DNA from 3 places in the Sporosarcina sp. Y1011 genome. Region 3 is predicted to be linked to each of the others. Evidence: riboswitches for the same ligand, from Rfam matches in the RefSeq annotation. Region 3 holds a riboswitch; each other region holds the start of a gene.
What was found. Region 3 has a riboswitch for S-adenosylmethionine ahead of AC25Y5_RS00910 (methionine ABC transporter ATP-binding protein). Riboswitches for the same ligand answer to the same signal wherever they lie in the genome.
Positions count from the first base shown of each region.

Region 1: another riboswitch for S-adenosylmethionine. It lies ahead of AC25Y5_RS11615 (MFS transporter); the one in region 3 lies ahead of AC25Y5_RS00910 (methionine ABC transporter ATP-binding protein).
Region 2: another riboswitch for S-adenosylmethionine. It lies ahead of msrA (peptide-methionine (S)-S-oxide reductase MsrA); the one in region 3 lies ahead of AC25Y5_RS00910 (methionine ABC transporter ATP-binding protein).

Region 1 is NZ_JBYHFP010000009.1:826-8,637, forward strand. Features, by position in the region: gene AC25Y5_RS11610 (molybdopterin oxidoreductase family protein) at 1-1,347, opposite strand, end outside; SAM riboswitch class I at 1,511-1,601, shown strand; gene AC25Y5_RS11615 (MFS transporter) at 1,727-2,977, shown strand; gene AC25Y5_RS11620 (2-hydroxy-3-keto-5-methylthiopentenyl-1-phosphate phosphatase) at 3,374-4,048, shown strand; gene AC25Y5_RS11625 (1,2-dihydroxy-3-keto-5-methylthiopentene dioxygenase) at 4,073-4,585, shown strand; gene msrA (peptide-methionine (S)-S-oxide reductase MsrA) at 4,633-5,166, shown strand; gene AC25Y5_RS11635 (hypothetical protein) at 6,108-6,770, shown strand; gene AC25Y5_RS11640 (DUF6792 domain-containing protein) at 6,819-7,812, shown strand, end outside.
Region 2 is NZ_JBYHFP010000009.1:30,068-37,879, reverse strand. Features, by position in the region: gene AC25Y5_RS11800 (CoA transferase subunit A) at 1-766, opposite strand, end outside; gene AC25Y5_RS11795 (methionine ABC transporter permease) at 780-1,433, opposite strand; gene AC25Y5_RS11790 (methionine ABC transporter ATP-binding protein) at 1,423-2,424, opposite strand; gene AC25Y5_RS11785 (MetQ/NlpA family ABC transporter substrate-binding protein) at 2,430-3,251, opposite strand; gene AC25Y5_RS11780 (YezD family protein) at 3,363-3,533, opposite strand; SAM riboswitch class I at 3,820-3,930, opposite strand; gene msrA (peptide-methionine (S)-S-oxide reductase MsrA) at 4,000-4,560, opposite strand; SAM riboswitch class I at 4,660-4,770, opposite strand; gene AC25Y5_RS11770 (nuclease-related domain-containing protein) at 5,600-6,559, opposite strand; gene AC25Y5_RS11765 (hypothetical protein) at 6,802-6,987, shown strand; gene AC25Y5_RS11760 (hypothetical protein) at 7,112-7,489, opposite strand; gene AC25Y5_RS11755 (hypothetical protein) at 7,561-7,812, opposite strand, start outside.
Region 3 is NZ_JBYHFP010000001.1:171,392-179,203, reverse strand. Features, by position in the region: gene AC25Y5_RS00935 (hypothetical protein) at 1-130, shown strand, start outside; gene AC25Y5_RS00930 (hypothetical protein) at 282-578, shown strand; gene pepF (oligoendopeptidase F) at 703-2,523, shown strand; gene AC25Y5_RS00920 (MetQ/NlpA family ABC transporter substrate-binding protein) at 2,587-3,399, opposite strand; gene AC25Y5_RS00915 (methionine ABC transporter permease) at 3,417-4,088, opposite strand; gene AC25Y5_RS00910 (methionine ABC transporter ATP-binding protein) at 4,078-5,091, opposite strand; SAM riboswitch class I at 5,194-5,304, opposite strand; gene AC25Y5_RS00905 (aminotransferase class I/II-fold pyridoxal phosphate-dependent enzyme) at 5,473-6,639, shown strand; gene AC25Y5_RS00900 (aldo/keto reductase) at 6,832-7,671, opposite strand; partial or broken gene AC25Y5_RS00895 (MFS transporter) at 7,737-7,812, opposite strand, start outside.

The DNA.
Region 1 (7,812 bases), on a different contig from region 3:
CAAATGAATGTAGTGATGCCAGAAGGATGTATAGATGTCCGTGTTTTCGAAAGCGGATGTCGCTGGCAGAACAATGTCCGCGTACATGGCAGTGTCTGTCAAAAACAGATCATGAACAATTGTGAATAAATCTTCACGGGCTAAGCCATTCCGTACTTTATTGGCTTCCGGTGCGACAACGGCGGGGTTGCTATTGTAGACATACAATGAGCGAATCGGCTGTTGTTCCTCCATTAATGCTTGTCCCAATAAATTCATATTGAATCTGCGCGTTGGCACTACCTGAAGTTCGGGACGTTCGAGTGCGGCAGTATTATGCGTCAAATAATCGGAATTCGATTTGAGCGCCCCTCCGCCTTTCAATGCCCATTGGCCTGTCAAAGCAGGCAAACAGGAAATCGTCCGGACCATCATTCCACCGTTATCATGATGTTGCAGCCCATTGCCAATGCGAATCATGGAAGGGGAGACGGTCCCGTACATGCGTGCGAGTTCATAGATGTCTTCCTCTGGCACGCCCGTAATGGCGGAAACCGTTTGCGGGTCGTAGTGCAATACATGTTCCTCGAGCTCTTTATAGCCGATTGTATATTGTTCCAAAAACGATTGATTGACCAGCTTTTCTTTATAAAGAACATGCATGATTCCGAGTGCAAGCGCTCCATCAGTTCCGGGAAGAATGGGGATGAACCAATCAGCCATGCGTCCGGTCTGGTTTTTATGGACGTCAATGACGACGATTTTAGCACCGTTTTTTCTCGCTTTTTGCGCGATCATGATTTGGTGCATATTGGTACTGACGGCATTGATGCCCCAGAAAACAAATAACTTCGTTTCCGTCATCTCTTCCGGATCCGTTCCAAAACGTCCGCCCATCGTGTAATTGTAGCCAACCTCGCCAGCGACTGAACAAATTGTCCGGTCCAGTTGACTCGAACCAAGGCGATTGAAGAAACGGCGATCCATCCCTTTGGAACTGAGTTTCCCCATATTGGCATAGAAACTGTAAGGAAGAATCGATTCCGGACCTTCTTCAGAAATCAGTTTTTTCCATTGATCTGTGATGGTTGTAATGGCTTCTTGCCAACTGATTGGAACGAATTGTCCATCGCCTTTTTCCCCGACGCGTTTTAAAGGGGAAGTAATCCTTTTTGGGTCATAAAGGCGTTCAGTCATATGTCGAACTTTGTTGCAAATACTGCCTTTTGTGATGGGATGATCGGGATCACCTTCAATTTTAACGATTTCCCCGTCTTCTTTATGAATAAGCAATCCACATTGGTCTGGACAATCCAGTGCACAAACCGAAGGGACAACACCATTTTTTATATCAATATACGATTTCATAGCAAAAATCCTTTCAAACAAACGATTTATGCTAGACAGTATAACACATATCAAACTATTTTTTTAGAAAGTTTCGATAAGTGGTTGACTTAAGATTAATTATTCTATACAGTTAACTCATTAGTTTAACTTCCGACACTGTTCGACCAATTTCATAGTTTTTTTTCTATCGAGAGAAGTTGAGGGACTGGCCCTATGAAACTTCGGCAACATAATTGTGCCAAATCCAGCAAGCGTAGCTTGAGAGATAGAAAGGGTAAAGCATATTTATATTGCGCTAGCGATGTATGCCACCAACTCTTTCTGTCTTTACAGAAAGGGTTTTTTTATTTTTCAATCAATTTGTCCAACATCTATAAATAGAAATGGAGAGAACAGTATGTTAGAAAGAATTGGAATTACGAAAAATTTAGGATGGGGCTTTTTCGGAGTCATGCTGTTCATGATGGGGGACGGAATTGAAGCCGGCTGGCTAAGTCCGTTTTTAGTTGAAAGCGGGTTGACCATTCAACAGTCAGCTGCTATTTTCACAGTCTACGGAATCTCAATCGCGCTGTCTTCTTGGTTTTCAGGCGTCTGTGTAGAGGTATTTGGTCCAAAACGTACAATGGCAATCGGGTTAGCCGTCTATATTATCGGTACCGCAGGGTTTATCACGTTCGGTTTTTCAACGATGAATTATCCGATTATGCTTCTCACTTATTTCATTAAAGGTTTCGGTTATCCGTTATTTGCCTATTCTTTCTTGACATGGGTCATTTATAAAACTCCACAAAACAAATTGAGTTCTGCCGTTGGTTGGTTCTGGTTTGCGTTTTGTGCGGGAATGATGGTGCTGGGCGCATACTATTCAAGTTTCGCTATCCAGCACCTTGGTTACATCAATACAATGTGGACATCTATTTTCTGGGTATGTCTCGGTGCTTTCTTTGCTTTAGTACTCAATAAAGACAAGTTCCAAAAGAAAAAACTCGCGAACAAAAAAGAAGCAGTCACGGAATTATTGAAAGGTATCACCATTTTGAAAACAAACAAACGGGTTGCTGCAGGTGGAGTTGTCCGCGTTATCAATAGTTTAAGTGTCTATGGATTCCCGGTATTCTTACCGATGCATATGGCGCAACATGGCATTGAAACTACTGCTTGGCTGCAATTATGGGGAACGTTTTTCTTAGGAAACATCATTTTCAATTTAGTCTTCGGCTTCATTGGCGATAAATTCGGTTGGAAAAACACAATCATTTGGTTTGGTGGAATCGGCTGTGCGATATTCACGCCACTTCTGTTCTATGTACCAGTGATTACAAATGGTAGTATTCTCATGACGAGCATTGTTGGGTTCATCTGGGGCGGCTTGGTAGCGGGCTACGTTCCAATCGGTGCCCTGGTACCATCCGTTGCAGGTGAGGATAAAGGCGCAGCAATGTCCGTGTTGAACTTTGCCGCGGGTCTGTCTACATTCGTAGCACCAGCAATCGCTTTAGCATTTATCGGGTTAGTTGGAGCGGAAGGGGTCGTGTGGATTTTCAGTGCACTCTATGTAGTGAGTGCGATCATCGTGAAATTCATTCGTATACCGGAAGAGGAAGAGCGAAAGGCACAGGAAAAAGCTTCGCTGGTTACCTCGTAAAACCAATGTCGGGTAGGCATTGATTGACAAAGTTATGGGTAGATGAAATAATCACAATTAATTGAAATAAATACTAGATTTCTTATCTAGGTAGAGGGACACGGCGTTACTTCTTGCTTTGTGTTGTTGTAGATAAGAAGATGTATCAATGACCTCTTCTTCTAATAGAAGGGGTTTTATCTTTATTCAGCAGAAGACTCTCACCTCCATATGTGGTAGATGAATGCGGTTTTGTTATCCTGTTCAGTAGGTGTCCAAACGCCCGCTGAAAAAAGATAAAGCCTCCGGCGGATGTCACAGATTTTGAAAGGAGTCAATCGAGCAAGCTCGATTCAAAATCTGGACGCAATTACGCCGAGGCGTAATTGATTGATAGATAGCAAGGAGGATATATAGATGAGTGCAGAGTTCAATCCAGTAATTTTTTGTGATTTCGATGGTACAATTACGATGAAAGATAATATTATCAATATTATGGACAAGTTTGCTCCACCGGGATGGGAAGCGATAAAGGACGATATTATGGCGCAAAAGGTGTCCATTCAAAAAGGGGTCAAAGAACTCTTTGCTTTATTGCCCACTTCCCAAAAAGAACAAATCGTGTCGTTCGTTTTGGAGGACGCGGAAATCAGAGAAGGTTTTGGTGAATTTGTTCAGTTCACCCGCGAGAAAAACATCCCGCTCTATATCGTAAGCGGCGGCATCGACTTTTTCATTCACCCATTGCTTGAACCATTCGGGCCGTTCGATAAAGTCTATTGCAACGAAAGCGATTTTTCAGGAGAACACATCAAAATCCTTTACCCGCATGAATGTGATGAGAACTGTGTAAATCAAGGCTGTGGTTGCTGTAAGCCGACAATTATTCGCGACAACACGACCGAACAGCAAACGAGCATTGTCATCGGTGACTCGATTACAGACCTAGAAGCGGCAAAGCTTGCCGATATCGTTATTGCTAGGGATTTCTTAATCGAAAAATGCGTGGAATTGAATATTCCTTACTCCCCGTTTACTAACTTTCATGACTGTATTCGGATCATTGAAGCCCGCTTGAATGTGCAAGTATAAAAAAATGTCAGAGGAGAGATAAAAATGGCGACAATTACAATTCAAGGAACAAACGAAGTTATTGAAACACAAACAGAGGTTGCAGCATTTCTGGAGCAACAAGAAGTCGTTTATGAGCACTGGGATATCGCAAAGCTACCCGAAAACCTTCGTGAAAAATTCAATTTAACGGATGAAGAAAAAGCAGAAATTCTAAAGGCTTTTAAAACAGAAATCGACGACATTTCAGAACGTCGCGGTTATAAAACAGCAGACATTATCTCACTATCAGATGCGACACCTAATTTGGACGAGCTTCTGAAAAACTTCGAACAAGAACACCATCATACAGACGATGAAGTACGTTACATTGTCAGCGGACACGGCGTATTCATCATCCAAGGAAAAGACGACCGTTTCTTTGAAGTGCATCTTAACCCAGGCGATTTAATCTCCGTTCCGGAAAACATCCGCCACTACTTCACACTCGCTGCCGATCGCAAAGTAGTAGCTGCACGCATCTTCGTAACACAAGAAGGATGGGTACCGGTTTACTAAAAGAGGAGTTTTGTACACTCGCTATATAATGAAGGGAGATGTTGACAATGACTGAAAAAAAGTTTGAGAAAGCTGCATTTGCAGGCGGATGCTTCTGGTGCATGGTGAAACCATTTAAAGAATGGCCAGGCGTCCAAGACATCGTGTCAGGTTATATGGGCGGACATCTCGATAATCCAACGTATGAAGACGTGAAAAAAGGCGATTCCGGCCACATAGAAGTCGTTGAAATCACTTTTGACCCTGCCTTATTCTCATATGAAAAGTTGCTCGAAGTATTCTGGCAACAAATCGATCCAACAGACGCAGAAGGTCAATTCCACGACCGTGGCTCATCTTACACAACCGCCATTTTCCACTACACAGAAGAGCAACAGGAAATTGCTGAGAAATCAAAAGCCAACCTAGCGGCAAGCGGCATTTTCTCTAAACCCATCGTCACAGCAATCCGTCCCGCAGAAACCTTCTACCGGGCAGAAGAGTACCATCAAGATTATTACATAAAGGAAAAAGAACATTACACAGACAACCGTGCCCGTTCTGGCCGCACTGAATTCATCGCGGAGCACTGGGGAAAATAATAAGGATTGGGTAGAGTGTCAGACATTTGCTTGGCGCTCTGCCTTTTTTTGTTGGGGAATGGGGGGATGACGCTGTGGGAGTGTGGGAATCGCTCATACGACCGCCCGAATATTGCGTGCGACCGCTCGAAATTCGTGGCAGACCGCTCATATATCGCATGCAACCGCCCGAAGCTCGTGGCCGACCGCCCGAATATGGTATGCAACCGCCCGAACCCCGTGGCAGACCGCTCATATATCGCATGCAACCGCTCGAAGCTCGAAGTGGACCGCTCGAATATGGCCGCTAACCGCCCGAACCCCGCATCTGACCGCCCATATAACGAGTACAACTGCCCGAACCACCCACACCACCGCCCAAACACACCACACCAAATCAAGTAACCACTCCACTATTCCAAAAACAAAAACCCCACCTAATTCCAGTACCAAATAAATCCCTTCATTTCAAGCATCTTTATATCGAGGTATATATTAAATATTCAAAAACTTAAAATGTATCCAAAGTAACAAGTCTAGAGTGGGTATATCGGTATTTTATCAAAAAAGTACCAGTTTACTAGAGTTTAAACAACTTTTTATCACTTTATAAAATAGAGACTACATGTTTAAGTGGGCTAAATTATCTAGGCCTAATTCGTTAGATATTGGTGTTATTTGACAGTAGGTTAGCCGAGTGTTATTTATTATTAGAATGAAACTAGCTTATTAATAAAAGAGTCAGAGAAAATCACGCAATACTTAAATTTGTCGGCTAGTGATAATGACTTATTTAAATTGCCTGGACAATCTATGCAGCGTACTCCGGAGTTGTCAGATTTATTTTGCGAAGCCGTATTCCACCGAGATTAAATGCCTACATGAAAAACACATACAAATAATTTACAAAAAAATACAAACCAACTTACAAACGAAGGGTACAATTGAAAGGAGACTATGAGTTGAAACGATTACTAATTCCAATCTTGATAGTATTTGCGATTTTGATAGGGGGATGCACAGGTATGGAGAAATCAGGCGCTAATGAAGAAACAACAAAGGAACTTCCGGATACAATTGCCGTACAAGACGAATACACACGCTCATTCCTCGTTTCAACAGACGAAGTTGCAGAAGGGCATTATGCTTTTAAGCCATGGACAGAGGCATATACGATGTGGATACCTGTGGATGCTAAACTATCCGAAGGGCTTTATGAAAAACGAGAAAAGCACTGGGAACGATTTTCATATGCGTGGCTAGATAACGAAGAAAATCTATCCTATGGCTTATTTGGCCAATTTGAAGATCGACCTGACTCTGAGAAGGTAGGTTTACAACACTTGTCTGACTACGCTCAGTATGAGGGTGAATATAGTAAAAGCGACGATGAAAACAATATCTATTATTATGGCAAAAGTGTTCATGAGACTGGACAAGAAGGGGAAGAAAAAATTCCCGTCTATTCACATATAGGCTTCATCAAACATAAAAACAGTGATAAAGCATTAGGGCTAATGTTTGATCACCATTGCAGTGATTGGACAACAAATTGTAATGCAGATACAAAAAGTATTGAAGATTATTTTTGGAAATTAGTCAAATCAGTAAAATTTGAGGATTAAAGCAGATGATGAGTGCACTATCGAAGTCTTGCTAGAAGGGAGGACAAGATGCGTAAATCAAATGACGAACAACTAGACGTACTCGACTCCGCTATTCTTAAAGCGCGCATTGCGAAATTAGAATATGGAACTGTAGAGGATGGCGAATTCACTTCAATTTCGATAGAGGAAATACGTCGCGTTTATATAGAAGAAACAGGTCTGGAACCGCCAAATGGGATTACTTTATATAAATCCGATGACTTCAAAAGTGAGGGAAGAGATAGCGGTTTCGATGGGACGGTCATTCATTTCTTTGATCCAGAGAAGGGCATTAATCAAAGTTATACGATACCTCGTGGCTCTGAGCAAGTAGAGAGTGGTGGAGAGGGAGATGGGCAACCGCTCGACTGGATATACAATGGATTAGGGATTTTCACTGGGAAAGTAAATGATCAATTGCAAGATGCGAAGGATTTCGAGAAATGGGCAAGTGAAGAAATAAATAAGGTTATTGAAACCGAAAATGATCTAAGTATTCCTGAACTGAAAAAAAATGGCATTGGTCATTCACTAGGCGGCAACCACATTCAAATGCTGCATTTATTGGGGGCAGATTTTGACGGAGTCTATGCATTAAATGATGCGGCACCAACCGTCTATCAGCTTGCCGCAAATGATCCTAAATTTTTTAGGGATATCCGAAGAGAGTTTAGACAACCATTCCAAGATGTCGATGAACTTTACAAACTCGACCCTAATCAACTCCGTACATTCACATTAAACTACTACAAATCAAAAGGCATACACATCGAGCATATTACGTCCGAAGAAGATGCGCTCTATCCTTTACATCTTACTAGAGGTTTTATACGTTTCGGGAATGAACAAGTAGTCAATACGAACCCTGACTTAACAGGCCTAGATAATGTAATAACAAGAATACCAGACAAAGAGTTGCAATCCCTGCAAAAGTTTTTAGCGACAGCATCCCCTTACTACGAAGAGGCGGGGATGGACGGGCTTTTTCACTTTGCAACAGGCATCGATAATGACTTCCTTA
Region 2 (7,812 bases), on a different contig from region 3:
CAACCGCATCAACGACGAAATAAGGAATTTTCGTCAATGCCGGATCATTCTGGATGACTTCATCGTGCACGATTTCTTCCGCAGTGATCAAAACGAATTTCGCAGCATGTGCAATTTCGATGTCTTCCGCGATATTGCCGTCTATTTGACAATTTCCGTACCGATCTGCACGGTGGACATGAATGATGGCTACATCCGGATAGCATGCAGGTAAGAGTTCCACGGGTTCATTGGTAAATGGATCGACAATTGTTTTAGAACCGCTGTACTGCAATGTATCTGTTCCAAGAGATGACCTGGTCGGATAAAATGACAGTCCTTTCATCGCAGCTGTGAAACGCCATTGGAATCCTGCATTCGTCGTTTCCGATAAGACTTTAAGGCGTCCCGATTCAACCGCCGCTCTTGCAGGCCTGGCCAATCCGCGCACTTCATCCGCAAATCCGTAAGATACTTCTGCTTTCGTTACGTTGCCTGATGCCGCGAGCAATTGCCAGTCATGCTGGGATCCTTTCGTTCCGATTGTTAGGTCTCCAACTTTTTGGCGAATGATTTCGTGGACCGCCGCAAGTGGGTTACGAACAGAACCCATGCCGCCGAACACGACGTAATCGCCTTGTTTGACACCGCGCGATACCGCCTCTTCAATTGTCGTCAATTTATCTCTTTTCACCATCGATTTATGCTGTTGACGGAAAGCCCTCATTTCGTCTGGGTGCGCCCATCCGTATAACTTGGATGAAGCTGTTTCTTGTGTAGTAGTCATTTTTTATTCCCCCTTATCTTCTATCGACTGCTTTTGCCGAGCGGTCTCCGGCGAATTGAATAAGCTGTACAATGATGATTAAAATGATGACAGTTGCCAGCATGATTTCATTTTCAAAACGATAGTAACCGAAGCGAATCGCTAAGTCTCCGATACCACCTCCACCAATCATCCCGGCCATTGCCGAGTAGCTCAGTAAGCTAATAACTGTGACAGTAAGTCCGGCAATCATCCCGGATCTCGCTTCTGGAAGCAACACATCTTTGATGATCAACCACGCGGATGCACCGGTAGATTCGGCTGCTTCAATGACGCCTTTGTCAATTTCCCGCAAAGACGTTTCTACCAAACGGGCATAGAATGGGATTGCCGCAAAGGTCAGTGAAACACTCGCGGCAGTGGGTCCCATCGTCGTACCGAGAATAAGTTTCGTCACAGGAATCAAAACGACGAGTAGTATAATGAAGGGAATCGATCGAATAATATTGACGATTGTCCCTGCGACACTCTGTAGGACTCGGTTTTGCCAGAACATCCCTTCACTTGTTACAAATAGGCCAACGCCTAAAGGAACACCGATGACGATTGCAAATGCGACAGCAATCCCCATCATCCAAGACGTTTCAAGAAAAGCATTTCCGAAATCAGTTATAATATCAGGCGGCATTTGCGAGCACCTCCAATTGGTTTGTCCGTGATGTAATATAGTCGATTGCGCTCTGTAATTCTGTTGTTTCACCATCGATTTCAATGATGAGCGTTCCAAGCGGACGGTCCTGTATGTACGTTATCTGACCGTGAAGAATATTGATGGCGACGTTGTATTTCTTCAACGTTTCTGCAATGACGCCTTCTTCAGCAGATTCCCCGCGGAACACGATTTGGACGATTGACCCTTTTCGACCCGTTAGCAAGCGATCCGGCAATGTTAAAGAATGGACCGTTTGCACAAATTGCTTTGTTAAAGCTGTTGCTGGATTCGCGAATAGGTCATAGACGTCACCTGTTTCAACGACTTTTCCGTTTTCCATCACTGCGATGCGGTGGCAAATCTGTTGTACGACTGCCATTTCATGCGTGATCAAGACAATCGTAATGCCTAATGTCTGATTGATTTCCTGTAGCAATTCTAAGATGGACGCTGTCGTTGTCGGGTCAAGAGCCGATGTGGCTTCATCACACAGCAACACTTTCGGTTCATTTGCCAGTGCACGTGCAATGCCGACACGTTGTTTTTGTCCGCCCGATAATTGAGCTGGATAGTGTCCCGCACGATCCGTCAAGCCAACCATGTCAAGTAATTCTGCGACGCGTTTCTTGATTTCACTCTTGCTTTTGCCCGCAGCTTTCAATGAAAATGCGACATTATCTGCAACTGTTTTCGAGCTGATCAAGTGGAAATGTTGAAAAATCATGCCAATCTTCACACGTTCTTTCTTTATCTCTCTCTTCGTCAATGAAGTCATTTCTTTTCCGTCGATGAAGATTTGCCCCGCCGTCGGTGCTTCCAACATGTTCAAGCAACGCAACAATGTACTTTTCCCAGCGCCACTGTAGCCAATAATTCCGAAGATTTCACCTTGCTGAATGGTCAAGGTGACATCTTCAACAGCCTTCACGTCTTTATATTGTTTTGTCACATTGACGATTTCAATCATTTAAGTCACTCCTTTTCTGCTTGATAAGGTGGTAGCACATAACCCGCTGCATTTTCTTTCGTGTATTCATAGAACTCGTCGGAATGATACGCTGCTTTCAATGCTTTGGCGAACGGCTTGTCTTCGTCTTCTTTTCGTATCGTCAAGTAAATCAAGTAATCTTCAGATGTTTTCTCCACATCGACCGCTTCTGTTAATTTCAAACCTGATGCAAGTGCAAAGTTACCATTAACGAATGCGAAGTCAGCATCGCCGAGTGACCTTGGTGTTTGCGCCGCATCCAGTGGTTGGATTTTCAAGTTGTATTTATTGGTTGCCACGTCTTTTTCGGAAGCTGTTATCGGATTAACATCCTCAAAGATTGTGATCCAGCCGTATTCTTCCATCATGTTCAAAGATCTTGCCAGGTTTGTCGGGTCGTTTGGCAACGTCACCGTCATGCCTTCTTTCACATCCTCAAGAGCTGTATGTTGGTCGGAATAAATTGCAATTGGAGCAGTCGGAACGCCATATGCAGGAACGAGGTCCATGTCATGGGATTCATTGAAATTCACTAAATAGTTTCGATTTTGGAATAAGTTCGCGTCGATATTTCCTTCATTCAGCGCATTGTTCGGCTGGATATAATCATTGAACTCGACAATCTCAACTTCGAAGCCGTCTTTTTCAAGTATAGGAATAATCCCTTCCTTCAATTGATCACTATAAGGACCCGCTGTTGCGCCGATCTTAATCTTCTTTTCATCATCCGCAGATGCAGACCCGCAACCCGCCAATACCAGTACGCTAATTGCAATTAGCAATAAATTTCTAAACACTTTTTTCATCTTCTATTCCTCCTAAATTTCTATATTATATACAAAAAAGGCCTCTAGCACTTCGCAAAATTGTCTTAAACAATCTCGAATGTCAAGAGGCCTCCGGTTGTCCGGTCAGCTTCACTTCTTATATTCAGTTTTCAATACTGGGAACCGTTTTTTCTCGGTTCGATCGATTTGAACGATTTGTCCTTCATGGATGGTAATGTGTACCTCTCCAAAATCCAAACCCTTCAGTGCCTGCGTAACCGCATCGATATTAACTACATCCTCATTCACTTTCAAAACCATTGCGCATCCTCCTTTTTTTAAACTGACGATTGGCAATCAATTACGCCTCGGCGTAATTGCGTCCAGATTTTGAATCGAGCTTGCTCGATTAACTCCTTTCAAAATCTGTGACATCCGCCGGAGGCTTTATCTTTGTTCAGCGGGCGTTTGGACACCTATTGAACAGGATAACAAAACCGCATTCATCTCCCACCTATGGAGGTGAGTGTCTTCTGCTGAATAAAGATAAAAAAAAGACCCCTTGAGAACGAAGAGGTCGCCGAAACACGTAGTTTGTAGGCAAAACCTCTCATCTGTCAGATGACGAACGACATCTGCTGGAATTGGCACCGTTTGAATGAATTCAATGGTTGCTGAGGCGTCAAAGGGCCAGTCCCTCTGCCTCTCTTTATAAGAGTTTTGTTTATGTAATTGATATTCATAATAATCCATCTATTCCGATGTGTCAACTATACTTTAAAACTATTTACTTTTTAAGTGACGCCTCTACCAACTTTTCATTCCAATTCTCGCGAATGAAGGGCGCTCTTCCCGACTCTTCTTTGAAGACTTTATACTTTTCCGGGTTCTTTTGATAATAGTCTTGATGATAGTCCTCGGCAGGATAAAAGATAGTTGCTTCAACGATTTCAGTAACAATTGGTTTTTCAAAGCGACCACTTTCGATCAAAGCCTCTTTTGAGCGTTCCGCAACTTGTCGCTGTTCCTCATTATGATAGATGATCTCCGTGCGGTAAGAAGTTCCCCGACTGCCAAACTGTCCGTCTGCATCCGTTGGGTCAATTTGCTGCCAATAAAGTTCTACTAGTTTTTCGTATGAAAAGAGAGTCGGATCGTAGGTGATTTGCACCGCTTCTGTATGTCCCGTAACCCCTGCACGCACTTCCTCGTACGTCGGATTTTCAGTGACGCCGCCAATATAACCAGAAACTACTTTTTCAATACCGGGTTGCGTATCAAACGGCTGCACCATACACCAAAAACACCCACCCGCAAATGTCGCCAATTCAACTTTTTTCTCAGTCATCATAATCCCCCTTTTCGTAATAATAAACGCCCCTGCCATACAAAAACGACCCCTTTCTAAAAAAAGAGGTCGCCGCATGACAAATATCGCGTGCAAAACCTCTCATCTGTCAGATTCATAATAAATCTGTTGAAATTGGCACCGTTTGAACATAGTTCAATGGTTGCCGAGGCTTCACAGGGTCAATCCCTCCGCCTCTCTTTATAAGAGTTTTAGCTATGTAATTGATATTCATACTAGTCTATCCATTTAGATAAGTCAATGTCTGAAAATATAATTTCGTGATTTTTTACTATATTGAGTAAGATATACGATGTTTGTGTGTTTAATATCATGTGTTAAAAGAACTAGAGGTAAGCAGCATTGATAATTTTTTTAAGTAGGTAAGTAAGTGTGTGGAATTGGTGCTATTGGTGCTTTAGGATTATAGATAGTTAGCCGATTTAAATTTGGTTGGGTTTCTTTATTACTTCTTAATGGTTTTTCTGAATAGCGTTTGGTGTGACTTAGTGAGTGTCGGTGAGTCTATTTTGTGGGGTGTGGATATCGGCGGTTGGAAACCGTATTTGGGCGGCCTCACTCCATATTTGAGCGGTCTACCGCGGGGTTCGGGCGGTCGCTAAACATATTTGAGCGGTCCGATGCGGGGTTTGAGCGGCCGCAAACCAGATTCGAGCGGTCTGCTGCGGGGTTCGGGCGGTCTGCTGCGGGGTTCGGGCGGTCGCTAAACAGATTCGAGCGGTCCACCGCGGGGTTCGGGCGGTCGTAATACATATTCGAGCGGTCCGATGCGGGGTTCGGGCGGTCGCAAACCAGATTCGAGCGGTCCGCAGCGGGGTTCGGGCGGTCGCAACCGATTTTCGAGCGGTCCACCGGCGGCTTTGGGCGGTCGCAACCGATTTTCGAGCGGTCCCGGCGGCTTTGGGCGGTCGCAGTACATATTTGAGCAGTCTACCGAGGGGATTATTTCAGTATAATTATTGCGACTGTTTTATCTACAAAAAAAAGCGTTTCATCGTTCATGAAACGCCGATTCATGCTATTTGTTTTTTTCATTCATTATATAAAAGCTCCCTTTCCCCCTTCCTTTATGGATTAATCCTGATTGTGCAAGAAATCTCTTTGTTACGGATCGATCATTGAGCAATATGAAATTCCTGAATTCCCTGTTCGTTATTCGGTTGTTGATGAGACAAGTCCAATCTTCAAGCGCTGCGGTGTGATAATTAGTTCCGGAATGATTACAACTGAAACACAACCATTTTCTATCTTGCCAATGCATCCCTCTTGTTGCGCATTCCGGACAAATAACGCCAGGTAGGATATCAGTAAGTGGAATATCCATCAATTGACTCAATGGGAATGGATTGTATTCTTGATGGTTCTTTTTCATTTCAAGTGCAAGATTTCGAATTGCTTCCTTGCTAATTACTTCGTTATGGACTGGCAAGGAATACAGATACGTGGGGAGTTCGTAGGCAAATAAGATTTTTGTTTCCGGAATGGTTTCATAGTTTAATTCATTGGAATATGCAAAAGCGACAATTCCGCTAATCGGCACGTCAATTTTCCTTTGCTTTAGCCACTGATTTAGAAACAGTTGCTTACGTTCGAGTTCGGAAATGGGGTTTTTCAAGACTTTCCGTTCAGCTGTTGGGGATTCCTGAATGAACTGGGTGGGGTTTGATTTTACGATGATTTTCCCTGCTAAGTTTTTTGCTTCAATAATGAGAATAAACGTTGGTGTGATTATTATTGAATCCATTTGAAAGTAAATGCCGTTTTGTTTCAGGCAGATGTCATGCAGGATTGCGTGCGGGTATGGGGGTTTGAATTCGGCCAGATGCTTGTCAAGGTGCTGTTCACCGCCGAAGCCTGCTTTGCGAATCCGGAATTCCTCTTTGATTTTTTGGATTTCCGGGTGTGACGGATGCAATCGGGGGAGTAGTGCATTTAATCCAATAAGTTTTTCGGGTTTTGACCTTTGTTTGTAAATCACCTTTTATCACCTCATAGTGATTTTACCAAAATATTCGGCAAATTTATATGGTTTTTGCCATAGCTGAATTTTGGATGTGCTAAATAGCGGCATAATTGAGATTTGGGGGTTATTTGAGGATCGAAATTAGATTTTGAGGTTACTATTTTGTGAGGAGATTGGGTGGTCGCTCTTGATATATGGGCGGTACGCGGCGGGCATTGGGCGGTCAACCATGAGCTTCGGGTGGTCTGCCTCGATATATGAGCGGTCAACAGTGGGCTATGGACGGTCTGCCTCGATATATGGGCGGTCAACAGTGGGCTTTGGGCGGTCTCTCTCGATATATGAGCGGTCAACAGTGGGCTTTGGGCGGTCTCTCTCGATATATGAGCGGTCAACAGTGGGCTTTGGGCGGTCTCTCTCGATATATGAGCGGGCGACGGTGAGCTTCGGGCGGGCTCTTTCGATATATGGGCAGTCCCCCCCGTTTTATTGGCGGTCAACCACTTAGAGATGGGCGTGTGTAGGAATATAATCGGTCGGCAACCAAAAAGGCTGCCTTCGAAAAATTCATTCCTCGGTAGGCACTTGAATCGAATGTTTTGTTAAATAATCCTTTTTAAAGTTGGGATAGTGAGATTTCCACAAGGTATGTACGAAATACAAAAAGGGCAGCGCGGCTATTGGCAATAGGAATAATAAGAACCAATATGGACTTTCCGTAATTCCTAGGATTGCGCCGCCTATGATTCCAAACAGAATATAAAGAATAGAACCAGAACAAAGGCTTGCGTAGACAAGCAAAAAAACGATATTCATATAAACTAATACATACATGGTCATCTTATTCCTTTTACCTTCTACCTGTTGACTTAACTTCCAGTTCGCCTTTATTTCGGAAGCGGACTGTTTCAATACTTCTCTTATATTTTTCATTATTTTCTTCATTTATTCGAGGCCTCCATTACTTCTCGGAATACAAAAGTGCAACAGCTTCGTGAAAAGCTGTAACACTTTTCTTACTTTTCCAATTCGTATGTTGCGTTATCAATTTTCATGATTTTATTTTCCTTAGTCAACAATTTAAGAACTTTTTCCCCTTCTGGTGTTAGTGGTAGGGTAAATGGGATCGCATGGTTTGGCTGAATAACACCTGCATATCGCTCAGGTAGGAGTATCTCTTCACGATTGAATACATATTCTACTGTCCCTTCCGTCTCAACGCCCAACGTGTATTCCAATGTAATATCTTTGATTCCCTTTTCTAACCG
Region 3 (7,812 bases):
AGATGAAGACGGTAACGAAATTACAATTATCCTAAATGAAAATTTAATCATCCAAAACTCTTTACTGTATTACGAAGTCGTTGACGGACCACTAGATGTTGACTGGTTAGTTCAGTTATTTATAAAATAGGTAATTTGCAAGGACAAGAAACCTGAAATTTTCTTGTCCTTTTTTTGTTGACTTGCTTATCGTTTTTAATACAATTGTATATTACTCGTTGAATGTTTCAGCTATCGTATATACTTGTTAATAGGCATTAAAAAAGGAGTGTATTTCCGTGATGGAATTTAAAAGTATCGATGATCAAGTCATTCAGAAATATCAGCAGGATGAACAGCTGATGATCAGGTTATTTGTGCAATGGTGTTCAAATAACGACTTAAATCCACATGTACTGTATGGCAAAGCTTATCCAGAGCAACAAGAAAACGAAACGATGAAAAAAATAATAGAAGAAGCAAAATTTGAAGAAGAAATAGACATTGATAATGAAACAATGCTCGATGTATTGCAGCTTTTCGGCAATGATGAACTTGCTTTTATCGTAACCGATGAAATTCAACGGCTTTCAAAGTAACGCTTTCATCTTTCTGAAAGTTAGGAAAAGATAGACTCACTCTTTTATTATTATCAATTCTCCTATATACTAATATTTAGTTCGGCATCCGTAATAAAAGGGAGTGATTCGATTGGTTAAAAGTATGCCGCTGCGTTCAGAAGTACCGAAAGAAGAAACGTGGAATTTAGAGGATCTTTTTAAAACTGAAGAAGCATATAACAATGCAATAATCGAGTTAGAAAAGAACGTTGAAGTATACGTTAAACAATTCAAAGGAAATATTAAGAACGCCGCTTCTGTAAATGAAGCGCTCAAAGGCTTTGCAGCAATTTACGAACAAATTGTTCCTGTCGGTACGTATACAAGTTTATCGTTCAGTACGGATCAGACAGATGATGAAGCACAAATGCGTTCAAGTAAATTCGGTTCTACTGCGGCAAAAATGAACAGTAAACTTTCCTTCATTGACAGCGAACTTTCCCTCTTACCTGTCGATGTATTAGAAAATGCAATGCAACAATCTGATGTGTTCAAAAATTATTTGGAGAAATTAATCCGTAAAAAGAAGTACCAATTGCATCCTGAGGTTGAGAAAACATTGGCTGCTTATTCATCGACATTCAACGCTCCTTACGGCTTGTATAATACAACGAAAATGGTCGACATGTCGTTTGACGATTTTGAAGTCGAAGGAGAAAAGTATCCATTAAGCTATGTATCGTTCGAAGGTGACTGGGAAGCAGAAGCAGACACGGACAAGCGCCGCGCTGCGTTTGACGCATTTTCTACAAAATTAAAAGACTATCAGCATACGACAGCAAAAACGTACGATATGCATCTGCAAACAGAAAAAACAACATCCGATTTACGCGGCTATGACACGATTTTCGACTACTTATTATTCAATCATGAAGTTGATAAATCCATGTATGACCGTCAAATTGACTTGATCACGAATGAACTTGCACCTCATATGCGTAAATATGCAAACCTTCTGCAAAAAGCCCACGGACTTGATAAAATGACATTTGCTGATTTGAAAGTTCCGCTTGATCCGACTTATGAGCCGAAAATAACAGTTCAGGAATCGAAGAAATATATAGATGACGCTCTTGCAATCATGGGCGAAGACTATGTTAACATGGTGGATCGTTCGTATAAAGAGCGATGGATAGATTTTGCTCAGAACAAAGGTAAATCGACGGGTGCTTTTTGTTCGAGCCCCTACGGTAACCACCCATATATTCTTATTTCATGGACCGGTAGCATGGAAGACGTATTTGTACTAGCCCATGAACTTGGTCATGCAGGCCATTTCTATAATGCGAACCGTGAGCAGAATGTATTCAATGCTCGTCCATCCATGTACTTCATCGAGGCCCCTTCAACGATGAATGAAATGCTTGTTGCGAATCATTTGTTAAAAAACTCGGATGATCCCAAATTCAAACGTTGGGTCATTTCATCCATTGTTTCACGCACATACTATCATAATTTCGTGACACACTTACTGGAAGCGGCATCCCAGCGGAAAGTGTATGAACGCATCGATGCAGGTGGTAGTGTCAATGCGGGTGTCTTAAATAACTTTAAACGCGGAGTCCTTGAAGAGTTCTGGGGGGACGCTGTAGAAATTAATGAAGGTGCCGAACTAACATGGATGCGCCAGCCCCACTATTACATGGGATTGTATCCATACACATATAGTGCTGGACTTACGATTTCCACACAAGTGTCTAAACGTATTTTGAAAGAAGGTCAACCCGCTGTCGATGAATGGCTGGATGTCCTCAAAGCGGGCGGTACAAAATCACCTGCTGAACTCTCAAAAATGGCTGGTGTGGATATTACAACAGAACAACCATTACGTGACACAATTGCGTACATCGGTGATTTGATTGATGAACTCATCGTTTTGACGCAAGAAATCGAAGCAAATGAAAATGCCAATGTCTCACAATAAATTCGAAAAAGCTGACGAAACCGTAATGGTCTCGCCAGCTTTTTGCTATCTATTTTGAAATTCTTACTTCATCCACTCGGGTTTACCAAAACCTTCAAAATCCGAATCTATCACTTTTTCAAATTCTGCTGACTCTACGATTTCAATAATATCTTTAGCAAATTGTTTATCGGTATTTTCCGTTTTTACTGCAACAACGTTTCTGTAAATATCAAGCATATCTTCCAGAACCAACGCATCCAATAAATTCATGCTTGCAGCAAGTGCAAAGTTTCCAGGAACAGCTGCTAAATCAGTGCCATCTAGGGAGCGTGGAAGCTGTCCCGCTTCGATAGGTTGAAATACCAAGTTCTTCTTGTTCAATGTGATATCCTTTTCGGATACTTTTAATACTTCTGCATCAGGATCGAATTCAATTAGACCCACGTCTTGTAACACTAATAGAGCACGAGCCCCATTGACAGGATCGTTTGGAATGGCAATTTTTGCGCCTTCCTCAATTTCTTCAATCGACTTGAATTTATTGGAAAATATCCCCATTGGAGCTGTTGGAACGATAATCAGTGGTGACAATTCCGCTTTAGTTTCTTTCACAACATTCTCTAAGTAAGTCGTGTTTTGGAACAAGTTTGCATCAATATCGCCACTTGCTAGTGAGTTGTTCGGCTGAATATAATCGCTGAACTCCACTAATTCCACTTTATATCCTTTTTCTTCAAGGCCAGGAATAATCGCCTTTTTCAACATATCGCTGTACGGTCCTGCAGTCGAACCAAGCTTCAATGATTTATCATCAGATGCTTCTTCTTTACCACCACAAGCGGCAAGCACTGTTCCAAGTATAAGGACTACTACAACAAATAGAAATTTTTTCATATTTTTTTCTCTCCCTATCATCTTTTATCAACAACTTTTGAAATACGATCTCCTGCAAATTGAATTAGTTGTACAAAAATTATTAATATCACGACAGTAACAACCATAATCGTATTGTCGTAACGATAATAACCGAATCGAATTGCTAAATCCCCGATTCCTCCACCGCCGACAACGCCTGCCATCGCCGAATAGGCGACTAAACTAATGACTGTCATTGTCACGCCTTGAATAATACTTGTCTTCGCTTCCGGCAGTAGCACATCTTTGATAATCATCCATGGCGTCGCACCAACCGCGATTGCAGCTTCAATGACGCCTTTATCAATTTCACGTAGCGAAGTCTGCACGATTCTAGCAAAAAATGGGATCGCAGCAGCAGATAACGAAACGCTCGCTGCGCCAGGACCAATCGGAGTTCCTACTATTAAAATAGTCAATGGGATCAGCGCGACTAGTAAAATAATGAACGGAACAGAACGAACCATATTGACGATAAAACCGAGAACTGAATTCAATGCCCTGTTCTCTAAAAACAGTCCTTTTTCCGTGGTGAACAATAGGATTCCTAACGGCAATCCAATAACCAGCGCAATGACAAGAGAAATACCTATCATATAAAGCGTCTCACCAAATGCTTTCGTAATATCAGGCATTAACTCTATAACATGTTGAATATCAATTCCCATATTCAATAACCTCCACTTGGGCAGCCCGCGATGACATATAGGCAATGGCCTTTTCTATTTCGTCATCTTTCCCTTTAAGTTCCATTAAAAAAGTACCTAGAGGCATTTCTTGAATATATTCAATCGAGCCATGAAGGAAATTACCTTGTACCCTAAATTGCTGGACCATATCTGAGATAATTCCCTCGCCCGCCACATCCCCTTTAAACATAACTTTAACGAGTTGTCCCGTACACCTACTCAATATTGCTGATGGAACATCAAATGATACGACACTACTGATAAATTCCTTGGTTAATGTTTCTTGAGGGTTTGAAAAGATATCATATACTTGTCCTTCTTCAATCACTTTGCCGTTTTGCATAATCGCCATTCGATCGCAAACTTCCTTCACTACATTCATCTCATGTGTAATAAGAACAATCGTAATACGCAATTCCTTATTGATTTTTTTCAAAAGCCGTAAGATTGATAGCGTTGTATTCGGATCGAGTGCGGAAGTTGCTTCATCACAAAGCAAAACGGATGGGTTATTCGCGAGCGCACGAGCAATGCCCACTCTCTGCTTTTGGCCACCACTTAACTGTGCAGGATAGACGTCACGCTTATCAGAAAGTCCGACCATTTCAAGCAACTCTGTCACCCGTGTATTTATTTTATCGGGAGATGTTTTTGCAGCTCGTAATGCAAATGCAATATTTTCAAATACAGTCTTTTGGCTGATTAAATAAAAGTGCTGAAAAATCATTCCGATTTTCAAACGCGCCAGACGAAGTTTATTTCCTTTTAGATTCATCAGATTTAAACCGTCGACTAAAATTGTTCCACTCGTTGGTTTCTCCAATAAGTTGAGGCATCTGATAAGTGAACTTTTCCCTGCGCCCGAGTAACCGACGATTCCGAAAATTTCTCCTGTGTTAATGTCTAACGACACATTGTCAACGCCGGTAACAACTCTTTCTTTAGTTGTATATACTTTCGACACGTTTTGTATTTGTATCATGAAAATCTCCTCTTTCTCTAAATGGAAGTATGAAATCTCTGGATGCCTGACCATATAAAAATGCTTCTTTCATAATAAGAAAGAAGCACCGAAAAAGGTTTCAGCTCATCTTTCAGAATGAAGTTCACTCTGTAGGAGTTAGCACCTACCTTGCTTTACACAAGGGGTTGCTGGACGTCATCGGGCCTATCCCTCAGTCTCTCTTGATAAGTACCATTATATTATTGTTTTGATAATATACTATTTATATTAATCATTTCTAATTAATTTGTCAACCTATCATCATGCCATCCTTTTCGGAAGTATTGTCAATTAAGCTTCAATCCATGTATACTAACCTTAAAATAATAGTTTTTACTATATAGAAAACGGGGTTATTAAATGGCACTATCAAATCGATTAAAAAACTTACCGCCGCACTTTTTCGCGTCACTTGTACGAAATGTTGAAGAAGCTCTTTCGGAAGGACGAGACGTTATTAACTTGGGGCGTGGTAACCCCGATCAACCTACTCCACCTCACATTGTAAAAGCACTTCAAGAAGCGGTTGAAGATCCAGCAACACATGGGTACTCCCCGTTCAGAGGTACGCCCGAATTAAAACAGGCGGTTGCCGACTTTTATAAGCGAGAATACGATGTTCAAATTGACCCGACAACAGAAGTCGCAATTCTATTCGGTACAAAACCCGGCTTGGTTGAGTTACCGCTTGCCATAATGAACGAAGGTGAATTACTTTTGCTTCCGGATCCTGGATATCCCGATTATTTATCAAGTGTAAGCTTGGCAAACATTAAATATGATTTAATGCCATTGGTAGCTGAGAATGATTTTTTACCTGATTATAATGCCTTAACGGAAGAACAAAAAAAACAAGCAAAATTAATGTATCTGAACTACCCGAATAATCCAACCAGCGCATCTGCCAATATACCTTTTTTCGAAGAAACTGTTGCTTTGGCGAAAGCCAATGATATTGCAATCCTTCACGACTTCGCTTATGGCGGAATTGGTTTTGACGGCGTTAAGCCTGTCAGTTTCCTCCAGGCGGAAGGTGCGAAAGACGTTGGTATTGAAACGTACACGTTGTCAAAGACTTATAACATGGCCGGTTGGCGGGTCGGCTTCGCTATCGGTAATGCCGATATCATAGAAGCAATCAACTTATTACAAGACCATCTATTCATTGATATTTTCCCGGCTGTTCAGCGCGCGGCTGCGGCTGCGTTAACAGGAAGTCAAGATTGTGTAGATGAACTCGTATCCCTCTACGAAGGTCGCAGAAATGTCCTAATTGCCGAATGTAGACGAATCGGTTGGGACGTCGTTGCCCCAACAGCTTCTTTCTTCGCTTGGTTGCCTGTTCCAAAAGGATATACAAGTGAGTCTTTAACCAATTTACTATTGGAAAAAGCGGACATTGCCGTTGCACCCGGACACGCCTTCGGAAAACATGGCGAAGGTTATGTACGCGTAGGCTTATTAGTAGAAGAAGATCGTATAGTTGAAGCTATTGCAAGGATTGAAAAACTCGGTCTATTTTCTTAAGAATTATTGTGCATGTTGCAATATAGAATACTTATAACTTCGCTTGCGCTTAGGAATGGCTTTGGCTGTCCCTGAAAGATGCCTATGCACAGTTTCTACACCGTATTCACTATTTCCACTCATCTAATTACCATAGTAAGGGATCAAAACTTGTGTAGTTTTAATCCCTTACTTTTTTTATGTTGATTCATATTAAAAATTAATGTTATCCGGGTCTGGACCAACTCGATGATTCTCATTCAAACTATCGATGCGTGCCATATCTTCTGCCGTTAACTTGAAATCGAACACGGTAGCGTTTTCGGCAATGCGATGTTCTTTCGTCGATTTCGGAATTGTGATAACGCCATTTTGTAAGTCCCAGCGTAAAATGACTTGGGCTATGGATTTACCATATTTATCGGCAATTTCTTGAAGTTCCGTATTATCGAGCAACCCTCCCTGCATAAGTGGAGACCATGCTTCCAATTGAATATCATGTTGCCGGCAAAATGCATGCAGTTCTTTTTGTGTCAAACGTGGATGATATTCCACTTGGTTTAGCATCGGGTTAATTTCCGCATTCTTCATCAAATCTTCCAGGTGATGAATCTGGAAGTTACTTACACCGATTGCTTTAACCCGACCTTCCTTATAAAGGGTTTCCATTGCGCGCCATGCTTCTTTATATTTACCAGCTACTGGCCAATGAATAAGGTATAAATCCAAATAATCTACACCTAGTTTAGTTAAGCTTTCTTCATAAGCTGCGATTGTCGTTTCGTACCCCAACTCTGAATTCCAGACTTTTGATGTGATGAATAGATCTTCTCTTGCAACTCCAGATTCCGCCATAGCTTGACGAACACCTTGTCCCACGCCGACTTCATTGCGATAAATCGCGGCTGTATCGATACTGCGATAACCATGTGTAATCGCAGTTTTCACTGCATTCACCAGTTCTTGTCCCTCTTTAACTTTAAATACCCCAAGACCCAACCAAGGCATTTTCACGTCATTTTGCAATGTTGTTGTTGATTGTAAGTTTTCCATAACTCAATTCCCTCCAATGTTGTAATTACCACTATATTGCAATCATTTCTCGTCTAAAATTGCTTCCCTATAATAAAGACTACCATAATCCACAGCAGTAATGATTTCCGCGGCATTCTAGAAGTGAGTGACGTTAAAATT